Regions from separate parts of the Citrobacter enshiensis genome, predicted to be linked through region 2. Evidence: riboswitches for the same ligand, from Rfam matches in the RefSeq annotation. Region 2 holds a riboswitch; the other holds the start of a gene.

Region 1 (5,706 bases), 2.1 Mb from region 2:
CGCGGGCACCATCCTGACGGCACAGAACTGCGGCAAGGCTAAGCAATAGCCAGCTAAGACGGGCTGGAAGGTAATTCGCCACATCATCAAGGCGAGCGCTGACCATACCGATGGCCCGGTATTTTTCATGCTTATAGCCCACCATAGAATCAAGGGTGTTGACCGCTTTGTAGGCCATGGCTAAAGGCGCGCCGCCAATCAACAGGAAAAACAGCGGCGCAATAATGCCGTCAACGGTGTTTTCCGCCACGGTCTCTACCACCGCACGATTGATTTGATCCGGCTGTAACTGCGACGTGTCTCGACCCACAATCCAGGCGAGCTTTTCCCTGCTTTCGGCAAGATTGCCAGCCCGCAATGGACGTTCAACATCCATCGCGGCCTTTGCCAGGCAGCGTCCCGCCAGGACGGTAAAGATCATCCAGACTTCAACCAGCCAGCCAAACCAGGGGTGAATCATTGTCGCCAGCGTCAGCACGCCCCAGGAAACACCCCAGGTCACGCCGACCACCAGAACCCACATCACCGCACCACCAATCCGCAGCGCGCGCTCGCTATGGCAATAACGTCTGACAAGGCGCTGAACCGAGGAGATTAAATTGCCAATCCAGCGTACCGGATGCGGCCAGTTTTGCGGGTCACCGATAATGAAATCGAGAAGCCAGGCAACGCCCCATGCCAGCAATGTCATAGTGACTCCCTGCCCGCAGCCAGCCAGTGGTTCAGCATTTCCGGACGCTGTGCGAAATGAACGTGAAGGTAACTGGCAAAGGTATTGCCCACTTGCCAGCCGCCGGACCACTCCTGCAAAATTTTACCGTCACGCACTTTGCGACACGCCATCACGGACGGTATTTCCGGGGTAAAATCCGAATAGTGAAATTCATGTCCGCGAAGCACATCGCCAGGCGCTGCCAGTAATGTTTGCTGCCTGGCCTGCGCCTCGCAGTAGCCGAAGCGGGTAAGTCGTTTTCCCATCCGGCTATGGCCCGGAATAACATCGGCCATCTGATACACCGCTCCGGTTGCATCCTCCAGCGAGCTTCCCAGGTACATCAAACCGCCGCACTCCGCATAGATAGCCACACCGCGCTGGTGCGCTGCCCGCAATTGCGACAACATCTCTGTATTTTCGGCAAGACCCGCCGCATGCAGTTCGGGGTATCCACCGCCAAGCCAAATCATCTGGCAGTCAGGAAGTTTGCGGTCATGAAGAGGGCTAAAACGGGCAATACGGACGCCAGTACGCTCCAGCAGAGTGATGTTGTCCGGGTAATAAAAATTGAAGGCTTCATCATCCGCGAGCGCCAGCGTAAGTCCTTCGCCAGCAGAGGCGGACGGTGATGCAGGCCATTCCCCTTCAGGCAGCGACGTGAGTTGACTCAGCGAAAGCAGTTTGTCGATATCCAGTGTCTGCTCAAGGGTACTGGCGAATTCCTGCCACGGCTGCTGATTGATAAGCGACTCTCGGGCGGTGACCAGTCCAAGATGGCGTTCAGGCAATGAAACGCCCTCAGCACGAGGGACATAGCCCAGAACAGGCACCGTGCAGTAGCGCTCAATTGCCGTTTTGAGGAGTTGGTAATGTGCTTCGCTGTTGACGCGATTGACGATGACGCCCGCAATGTTGAGATCAGGATCAAAGTGCTGGAATCCCATCACCGTCGCGGCAATCGAGGTTGAAACCGCTTTGCCATCCACCAGCAGAACGACCGGGCAACCCAGTTGCTTCGCCATTGCCGCCGTACTGCAATAATTGGGGTCGGTGCCGTAGCCGTCGTACAGCCCCATAACCCCTTCGATGACGGCAATGTCAGCCTGCTGCATATGCTCGCAAAACAAGGCATTAAGAACGGGCTCAGGGAGCATGAAACTGTCGAGATTGCGGGAGGTCGTGCCACAAACCGCCGTATGCCAGCCCGTGTCGAGATAGTCAGGTCCCACTTTGCAGGGTTGTACACGCAGACCGCGACGTTTTAACAGACTCAGCAAACCCAGCGTTACCGTGGTTTTGCCACAGCCGCTTCCGGTGCCTGCAAGAATAAATGCGTGAGAACGTGCCGCCATACCCCTGATCCTGTTCAGGGTGGTAGGGGTGTAGAGATGCGCTTGTAACCAGTGCCTTCAGACTGTACCGCTTCCGATCAACCCACTTCCCACCGAAGTTGTTGGTAATGGCCGACAGGCAGGTCTTCTGGCTCAGCGTCATCCTCACCCGTCCTTCCCAATCTTGCGATCAGTGGCGTTTACGGGGTCGTCAGCATCACAGCAGCGGGGCTGCGGGGGATTTCTCACCCCCTTCCCTGCCACAAATGTGGCAAACCTGTCGACTTACGTTAGGGATTTTTATCAACCCATAACGGTAATTAAATTCTAATTACATCTCACTCTTTCTTACGCCAATTTTCTGGCGTTACTAATGCATATTTTCACTCGTATATGTACTGAATGAGTGCAGCGGGAATAATAATAAAAACCACCAACTTCCCGAAACTGCACCCCATCACAAAAATAAAAACAGACGCAGTTTATCCCGCAAATAATACTATTTTGTTGCGCTACGACAACTTATCGCATTGAGGCGGTTACTTTCATTTTATAATGAATGACATGCCACAGGATATCAAAAATCGGCAATTGCCAGATATTGATATTTACGCAGATTCAATAGACGAATTTTCATTAATTTGCTGACGAAACGTCCTGCGGCGTCACCTGATACGTCTGGCGAAAAACTTTGCAGAAATAACTGGTTTGAGAAAAGCCTAAATTACGCGCAATGCTGGCAATGCTCCAGTCACTGTGGCACAGCAGTTCCCTGGCGCTGGCCATTCTTTGCTGGTTTACCCAAGCGTTAAAACCGATGCCCTGATATTTTTTAAATAACTTGCTGAAGTAGTACGGGCTAAGATAAACATGTGACGCGACATCCTCAAGACGCAGATCGTCCGACAAATGCGCATCAATGTAGCGCAGCGCTTTCTTTATTTTACTGTCATGCGGATTAGGACTACGGCTCGCCCGGGCCGGTTCAGCTTGCTGTGGATTATCTTTGATAACAACAAAATTGAGTTGTTTTTTAAGGCAATTTTCAACAATGAGCTTCAACAGGTCTGCTGACGCCATCACCCTTGAATAGTCCATCTCTGGTACGTTATGAAATTCGTTCAGCAGCTCGGGATCGGCCTGCCAACGGTCATCCACATTGAGAATATCCACCAGGCCGACATCATTGCTTAAACGCACTTGCCCACAAAGGACGAACCCAACCAGATGACCCGCAATCACCAACGGAATAGAGAAATCGGTTAACCCTGCATGGCAGCGATAAATACAAGGCTGATCTGATTTTGATGCTTCCAGACCGCCGCAGCGATCGCTCATACGGCAACGCGTACTGTGTTGGGGATGTTGGCGCATCAATTGACAAAATGGTGTGAAATTAAACAGCTCAGAAATCTCATCACCATGAATATTGACAACCACAACCGCCAGACTGGTGGCTTGTGCAAAATCCTGTGCGATTTTATTAATGAGTTCTGAGTTCAGAGCGCTCGCAGAAATCATGATAAAACCTCTCAGTTAATTTATTGTTATAAACAGCACATTTTATTTACATTCGCTTAATCATTATCTTGAGGTATTAATGATCAAAGCATAATGCACAATAACAAAAGTCCCCCATCCCTGGGAGACGTTTTATTCAGTTCGTGAAACCAGATCACGAAATCATTTACCTATTTCAGAAAAGCCCATAAAAACGGCGTTACCCCTGATTTTCTTCCAGCTTACAGGCATTACACGGTAAGTTTTTTACCAATAAAATAGCGATAGATTGCCGCCCCCCCCGCAAGCCCCAACAATCGGTGCCACGATAGGTACAATAAAATATGGGATATCACGTCCGCCTGTCATCGCAATGTCTCCCCATCCTGCCATCCATGCGAACAGTTTTGGGCCAAAATCACGAGCAGGGTTCATCGCAAATCCAGTAAGAGGACCGGTGGAAGCACCGATAACCGCCACCAGTATCCCAATCAGCAAAGGGGCCAACGGTCCTTTAGGCACACCATTGCCATCGTCGGTCAGCGCCATGATCATCCCCATCAGAATGGACGTGATCACCACTTCCACCAGCGCAGCTTGCCATACACTCAAGGCCGCAGCTGGATATGTACTGAAAATACTCGCCAGTTGCAAACTTTCGACGCTGCCACGCACCAGTTGATGAGCCGTTTCAAATTCGATAAACAGACTGCCATAAAGCAGATATGCCAGCATCGCCCCGCCAAACGCGCCAGCAAGCTGGGCGATTGTGTAGGGCAGAACTTTACGGCCTGGGAAACAGGCAAACAACCATAATGCAATCGTCACTGCCGGGTTTAAATGCGCACCGGATATTCCGGCGGTCAGATAAACGGCAAGCGAGATCCCTAACCCCCAAATGATACAGATTTCCCATAATCCCAAACTTGCGCCAGCAACTTTGAGCGCACTGAGGCAACCGATACCGAAGAACAAAAACAGCCCGGTGCCCAAAAATTCGGCAATGCATTGCGCTTTTAATGAATCGTTCATTGTGACACCTTCTAAGCAGAGTTTGTGTCTGTGCCAGCAAGCTTCCCTGCTGACGACCGACTTTCACTATAAAAACTGATCTCTGCAAATTGTTGGCAACCTGAAGGCTGGCAGGCTCTGAAAAATCGTGCCGCAATAACAAATTATTGCTATTCGTTTACCCCGTAGAGCAGACACCACGAGCGATTCGATAAATAAAATGCAGTCGTTGCATTAGTAAAAAATGGCTAAATCCAACATTTAAATTTCCAACAAACATCACATATTCATTTCTCCTTGGCAAATTAATTTTATTTTGTCACCTGGTAAAATGTAAAAATGAAATAACAAAAACAAAATAGTTACATTTTTATTATTTTTATTTTTGTTTAAAAACAACAACATGAAATAAATTTAAGCAATTTAATAGCATTGACAACCCACTATTTTTTCACGTTCAAAGATAAGTCAGCCATTCTTTTTCCTCGCTTCTTTTTATAGTCCTGATTATCGGGACAACCCAGGCGAGGTCTTTATGCAACAAGAAGCATTAGGAATGGTAGAAACCAAAGGTTTAACCGCTGCCATCGAAGCCGCTGATGCGATGGTGAAATCAGCCAATGTCATGCTGGTCGGCTACGAAAAAATTGGCTCGGGACTGGTGACAGTTATCGTTCGCGGTGACGTCGGCGCAGTCAAAGCGGCTACCGATGCAGGTGCGGCAGCTGCCCGCAACGTGGGAGAAGTGAAAGCCGTACACGTGATTCCACGCCCTCATACCGATGTAGAAAAAATCCTACCGAAGGGAATTAGCCAATGAGCAGCAATGAGCTGGTGGAACAGATCATGGCGCAGGTGATTGCCCGCGTGGCAACCCCCGCTCAACCGGTCATCCCTGATAAACCCTATCCAAAACGAGAGACGGCTATGGCAGAAAAGAGCTGCAGTTTAACGGAATTTGTCGGCACCGCGATTGGCGACACTGTTGGTCTGGTCATCGCGAACGTAGACAGCGCCTTGCTGGAGGCGATGAAGCTTGAGAAGCGTTATCGCTCAATTGGCATTCTGGGCGCACGTACGGGTGCAGGTCCACACATTATGGCCGCTGATGAAGCCGTAAAAGCGACGAATACGGAAGTGGTCAGCATT
Region 2 (5,706 bases):
GGCTTCAGCCAGCTCTACCAACTCTGCAGAACCCAACATGGAAATCTGACATTCATTAGCAAAGCGCGCAATCAGCTCATGGGTATAAGGTCGTTTAACCGTCCCTCGCGTCGCCAGTAGCCCCACCACGCCATTCGCCGTCAGTCTCGCCGCCGGTTTAATGGCAGGAACGACCCCCACAACCGGGAAAGCAAACTTTTCACGTAATGCAGGAAGTGAAACCGTACTGGCCGTGTTGCAGGCAATAACGGCCAGCGCGAGTGGGTAACGCTGCTGAACTGCAGTGACAATTTCAACAACACGCTCAACGATAAACTCTTCGCTTTTCTCCCCATAGGGAAAAGCGACGTTGTCGAATGCGTATATATAGTGGAGATCCGGCAGGAGATGCCGAATCTCATCATAAACTGACAGCCCACCGACGCCGGAATCAAACACCAGCACGGTGGGACGTGGATCAGAAGGTGTAGCTGCCAGACAAGGTGTATTCCCGTCCTGCAGTTGGGTAGCCATAAACCGTCTCGTAATCTTTGTCGAACAGGTTAGCTATTTTACCACGAACTGTCAGTTGTGAGGTGAGTGGATATGAAACAGCAAGATCCCACAAACTCACGCCGCCCATTTTGACGTTCTCATAAGTGACAAAGTCAGTATCGTAGCGGGTGCCTAAATACTGGTACGTCAGGCCCCAGTCAAAATCATGCACCTGCCAGTCAAGTTGGTATTTGACCAGTTGTTTTGAGCGACGAGGCAGCGGTTGGTCGGTAATGGCATTACGGGCATCAACATAATCGTAGCTGAGCGTATGCGCCAACGGCCCGGTATCAAAGTTCGCGGTTGCCTCAACCCCTTTAATACGGACCTCCCCCTCGTTGTAATATTTCTGGGCATGATCGTCATAATCGATCATGTCATCGATATCGTTACGATAACCTGAAATACGCCAGCTAACGCCTGCCGTTAACCCTTCAAACGCGCCTTCCCACTGCTTACTTTCTTCAGGATTCAGATTTGAATTGCCGTAGAAGCCATACAGTTGGCCCAGATTCGGGGCTTTGTAAGAGGTGCCGTAGGAAGCAATAAAACGATAGCCTTCAATAAATTCCCATCCGGCGCTGGTTTGCCAGGTACTATGACGGCCAAACTGAGAATTATCATCACTGCGCACTGCACCTTCAAAGGTGAAGTCACCCAGTTGCTGCAGCCCTGTCAGGTAGAGCCCCGTGTTGCGCTGTTCATTGCCTTCAGCCACATAACCCGTTCCGGGCGTCGTGGTTTGTTTCTGCCAGTCGATACCTGTCCCGACATTACCGTGACCAACAACGACACTGTTTGACCACTGGACATTGTATTGCTTCATATCATCCAGCGTTGCGGAATCATCATAGCGACCATATTCAGGGTCGTAGTTATAGTCCTTACTGTGGCTATAACTGGAAACCAGTTGAGATTGAATGCTCTCGCCGTTGAAGCGTAATCCGGCATCCCAGCTCTGGCTATAGAGTTGACGAGTGTCGATCAGCGGTGTGCCCGGCCAGTAGTAGGAGTCATAATTAGTACGATTATCATAGCCATAGCCGCGCACAAACCCGCTCCAGGTCTCGGAAAAATTGTGCTCCAGCGCGCCATAAAGCGTCTTGCTCTGGAAGCCATCCCGATCGGATTGCGGCTGAACGCCTGTACCACCGTAAGCGACAACATCAAAACCACGGGTATAGGCATAATCCCCCATCAGCGTGACGCGTGTGTTTTCACCAAGCTGTTGCTGCGTTGAAATATTATAGTTCTGATAATTGTTCGTTCCCCATCCGGCAGACAACTCTGTGCCAGGTTTCTCGCGCGTTGTAATGATGTTTACCACGCCGCCAATCGCATCCGAACCATAAATGGCTGAGCGCGGGCCCCGGATGTATTCAATACGCTGAACGAGAGACACCGGGAACTGACTGAGATCCGCAGATCCACTGACCCCCGCCAAATTCAAACGGACACCGTCAACCAACACCAGCACATGGCTGGAATTCGTCCCACGAACAAAAATGGAAGAGAGCTGTCCGGAGCCGCCGCTTTGCGAAATATCTACCCCAGGCAGACGGCGCAGTACATCGTTCACGGAAGTCGATTGCCAGCGATCAATATCCTGACGCGTAACCACAGTCACAGGAGCAAGTACGGCACTGAGGGGCTGTTGAAAACGGTTTGCGGTAACGACCATGGTGTCCGGGTTAACATCCTGCGCCCACCCAGAAAATGCCGTGACGGAGAGCGCCGTCAACAGCGAGGTTTTTTTTATCATTGTAAAGCATCCACAATATAAGAAGGATGCCGCAGGCCCCATCGATAGTACGCGATGATGAAAACCAGATGCGACGTTAGCCGGCAGGTCTTCGGGCTTGGAAGATTATCTATGTACCAGATAAACAGAGATGAAGACTTCCCACCTGACGGCAGTGTCTGCTTACGCTCCCATCTCATCTTTCCTTACCGCTGCGCGTCAGCCCCAGATTTACACTGGGTTCCCTTTTAACTCACAGGACCGGAGCACAGATGCTACATTCTGCTATAACCTATTGTCCAGGCTGGATATCACAAATCCGTAATCATCAATGACTGGACATCTGATGAGCAATCCCTACAATCCCCGCGTACTTTTATTATTCAGGATGCATCATGACCCCCGAACACCTTCCGACAGAACAGTATGACGCGCAGCTTGCCGAGAAAGTCGTCCGTTTGCAGAGTATGATGGCGCCGTTTTCTGACCTGATGCCGGAAGTGTTTCGCTCGCCGGTCAGTCACTACCGTATGCGTGCCGAATTTCGTTTATGGCACGATGGTGATGACCTTTACCACATCATGTTTGATCAGCAGACCAAAAACCGCATTCGCGTCGACAGCTTCCCGGCCGCCAGCGAGCTGATCAACCAACTGATGACTGCCATGATTGAAGGCGTTCGTGGCAATCACACGCTACGCCACAAACTGTTCCAGATTGATTACCTCACCACGATGAGCAATCAGGCGGTGGTATCGCTGCTGTACCATAAAAAACTGGATGATGCCTGGCGTAAAGAAGCCGAAGCCCTACGCGATGCGTTACGCGCAAAAAATCTGAATGTGCATCTGATTGGCCGGGCGACCAAAACCAAAATTGAGCTGGACCAGGATTTCATTGACGAACGTCTACCGGTTGCCGGGAAAGAGATGATCTACCGCCAGGTAGAGAACAGTTTTACCCAACCCAACGCAGCGATGAACATTCAAATGCTGGAATGGGCGCTGGATGCCACCAAAGGATCGACGGGCGACCTGCTTGAGCTGTACTGCGGTAACGGTAACTTTTCGTTAGCGCTGGCGCGCAATTTTGACCGCGTACTGGCGACGGAAATCGCCAAACCGTCAGTGGCAGCAGCACAGTACAATATTGCTGCGAATCACATTGATAACGTGCAAATTATTCGTATGGCTGCGGAAGAGTTTACCCAGGCGATGAACGGCGTGCGCGAATTCAACCGTCTGCAGGGCATTGATCTGAAGAGTTATCAGTGCGAAACCATTTTTGTTGATCCGCCACGTAGCGGTCTGGACAGTGAAACCGAAAAAATGGTGCTGGCGTATCCGCGTATCCTCTACATCTCCTGTAACCCACAGACGCTCTGCAAGAACCTGGAAACATTAAGCCAGACGCACAATGTGTCACGCCTGGCGTTGTTCGATCAGTTCCCGTATACGCACCATATGGAGTGCGGGGTCTTGCTGACAGCGAAGTAAAACGTGTTGCCGTTGTAGGCCTGATAAGCGTAGCGCCATCAGGCCTACAACATTACTCTGCCAATTCCTGCTTACGATTGCGAACCTTAAAGCCAATCCAGAACACCAGAGCCACCGACAGTACCGCCGGGAAGAAGTTGGAGCCGATATCCGGATATTCCGCACGCACCACGGTACTGTAAAGCAGCACACCCAGAATAAAGCAGGCGGCAGCAAGACCTGGTAGCCCTACAGGCATCGTGCGATTTTGATAGCGTTGATGCAGGCAATACACCGCCAGTATCAGCGCAATTAACGGGAAGACAGAAAATGGCACAATGGAGCTAAACAGCGCCGCAAATGTACCATTGATTGACAAGCCAGCGACCAGCGCCAGCAATAGCGTACCTTTATCTTGACCTGACTGTTTCATTGCTCATCCTTCACGTTACTCGGAGTGATGTGACATTTTCTCTTGTTCACGGCGATACCAGTAATATGCCCCTTTCGCAATCATGCGCAGTTGCAATACCAGTCGCTCTTCTAATTGCCGACGCTGTTCTGCGCCAACATCCAATGCCTCCGCGCCCGCACTGAAGACAATCGTCACCATGGCTTCGGCCTGAGCTTCAGTGAACGCACGCGGCATATGGTTTTCGAGTTCAAGATAGTCCGCAAGTTCCGCGATGAAATGTTGAATTTCACGCGCAACGGCCGCACGAAACGCGGCAGAGGTACCCGAACGTTCACGCAATAATAAACGGAAGGCGTTTGGATTGTTGCCTATGAACTCCATAAATGTGGAGACCGAGGTGCGGATCACACTCCCGCCTTTAGCAATACGCTGACGCGCCTGACGCATCAGTTGGCGTAGCATTAAACCGCTTTCATCTACCATCGTCAGACCAAGTTCATCCACATCACGGAAATGGCGGTAAAACGAGGTTGGCGCAATGCCCGCTTCCCGCGCAACTTCACGCAGGCTCAGACTGGCGAAACTACGCTCAGCACTCAGTTGACTGAATGCGGCTTCTACCAGCGAACGCCGGGTTTTTTCTTTTTGTTGCGCTCTAACGCCCATCACGATGTCTGAATCCTTCCATATGCCTTGTCTGGCACTATACCAGAGATTAAAAGTAACGGGTTTACGCCGGATTGTGAATGATTGTTTACGCGCAGTTTGTGCTTCGACTTCGCAAAAAAGCACAACGATAATTGGGTTATCCCGGCAATAATGTTACTATCCTGTTGCTTTTATGTATAAGAACAGGTAAGCCTTACCATGCCACATTCCTACGATTACGATGCAATAGTAATAGGTTCAGGCCCCGGCGGCGAAGGCGCTGCAATGGGTCTGGTTAAGCTTGGAGCGCGCGTCGCCGTCATTGAGCGCTATCATAACGTTGGCGGCGGTTGTACCCACTGGGGCACTATCCCGTCAAAAGCGCTCCGTCACGCCGTCAGCCGTATCATCGAATTCAATCAGAACCCTCTTTACAGCGACCATTCCCGACTGCTTCGTTCTTCCTTTGCCGATATTCTCAACCATGCCGATAACGTAATAAATCAGCAAACTCGCATGCGGCAGGGTTTTTATGAGCGTAATCACTGCGAAATTCTGCAAGGTAACGCCCATTTTGTTGACGAACACACGCTTGCACTGGAATGCCGTGACGGTACAGTAGAAACGTTGACGGCCGAGAAATTTGTCATCGCCTGCGGTTCTCGCCCGTATCATCCTGGCGATGTCGACTTCTCGCATCCCCGAGTGTATGACAGTGATTCCATTCTCAGCCTGCAACATGAACCGCGCCACGTGCTTATCTATGGCGCAGGGGTCATTGGCTGTGAATACGCCTCGATATTCCGGGGAATGGATGTCAAAGTCGACCTGATCAATACCCGCGATCGTCTGCTGGCATTCCTCGATCAGGAAATGTCCGACTCCCTCTCTTA

Evidence for each region. Region 2 has a riboswitch for cobalamin ahead of btuB (TonB-dependent vitamin B12 receptor BtuB). Riboswitches for the same ligand answer to the same signal wherever they lie in the genome.
Region 1: another riboswitch for cobalamin. It lies ahead of P2W74_RS08820 (cobyrinate a,c-diamide synthase); the one in region 2 lies ahead of btuB (TonB-dependent vitamin B12 receptor BtuB).

Annotation. Positions count from the first base shown of each region.
Region 1 covers NZ_CP119862.1:1,844,115-1,849,820, reverse strand. Annotated here, with positions in the region: gene cbiB (adenosylcobinamide-phosphate synthase CbiB) at 1-691, opposite strand, end outside; gene P2W74_RS08820 (cobyrinate a,c-diamide synthase) at 688-2,067, opposite strand; cobalamin riboswitch at 2,168-2,342, opposite strand; partial or broken gene pocR (transcriptional regulator PocR) at 2,655-3,567, opposite strand; partial or broken gene pduF (propanediol diffusion facilitator PduF) at 3,767-4,578, opposite strand; gene pduA (propanediol utilization microcompartment protein PduA) at 5,093-5,377, shown strand; gene pduB (propanediol utilization microcompartment protein PduB) at 5,374-5,706, shown strand, end outside.
Region 2 covers NZ_CP119862.1:4,611,268-4,616,973, forward strand. Annotated here, with positions in the region: gene murI (glutamate racemase) at 1-513, opposite strand, end outside; gene btuB (TonB-dependent vitamin B12 receptor BtuB) at 458-2,296, opposite strand; cobalamin riboswitch at 2,362-2,556, opposite strand; gene trmA (tRNA (uridine(54)-C5)-methyltransferase TrmA) at 2,671-3,771, shown strand; gene P2W74_RS21935 (YijD family membrane protein) at 3,824-4,183, opposite strand; gene fabR (HTH-type transcriptional repressor FabR) at 4,199-4,834, opposite strand; gene sthA (Si-specific NAD(P)(+) transhydrogenase) at 5,033-5,706, shown strand, end outside.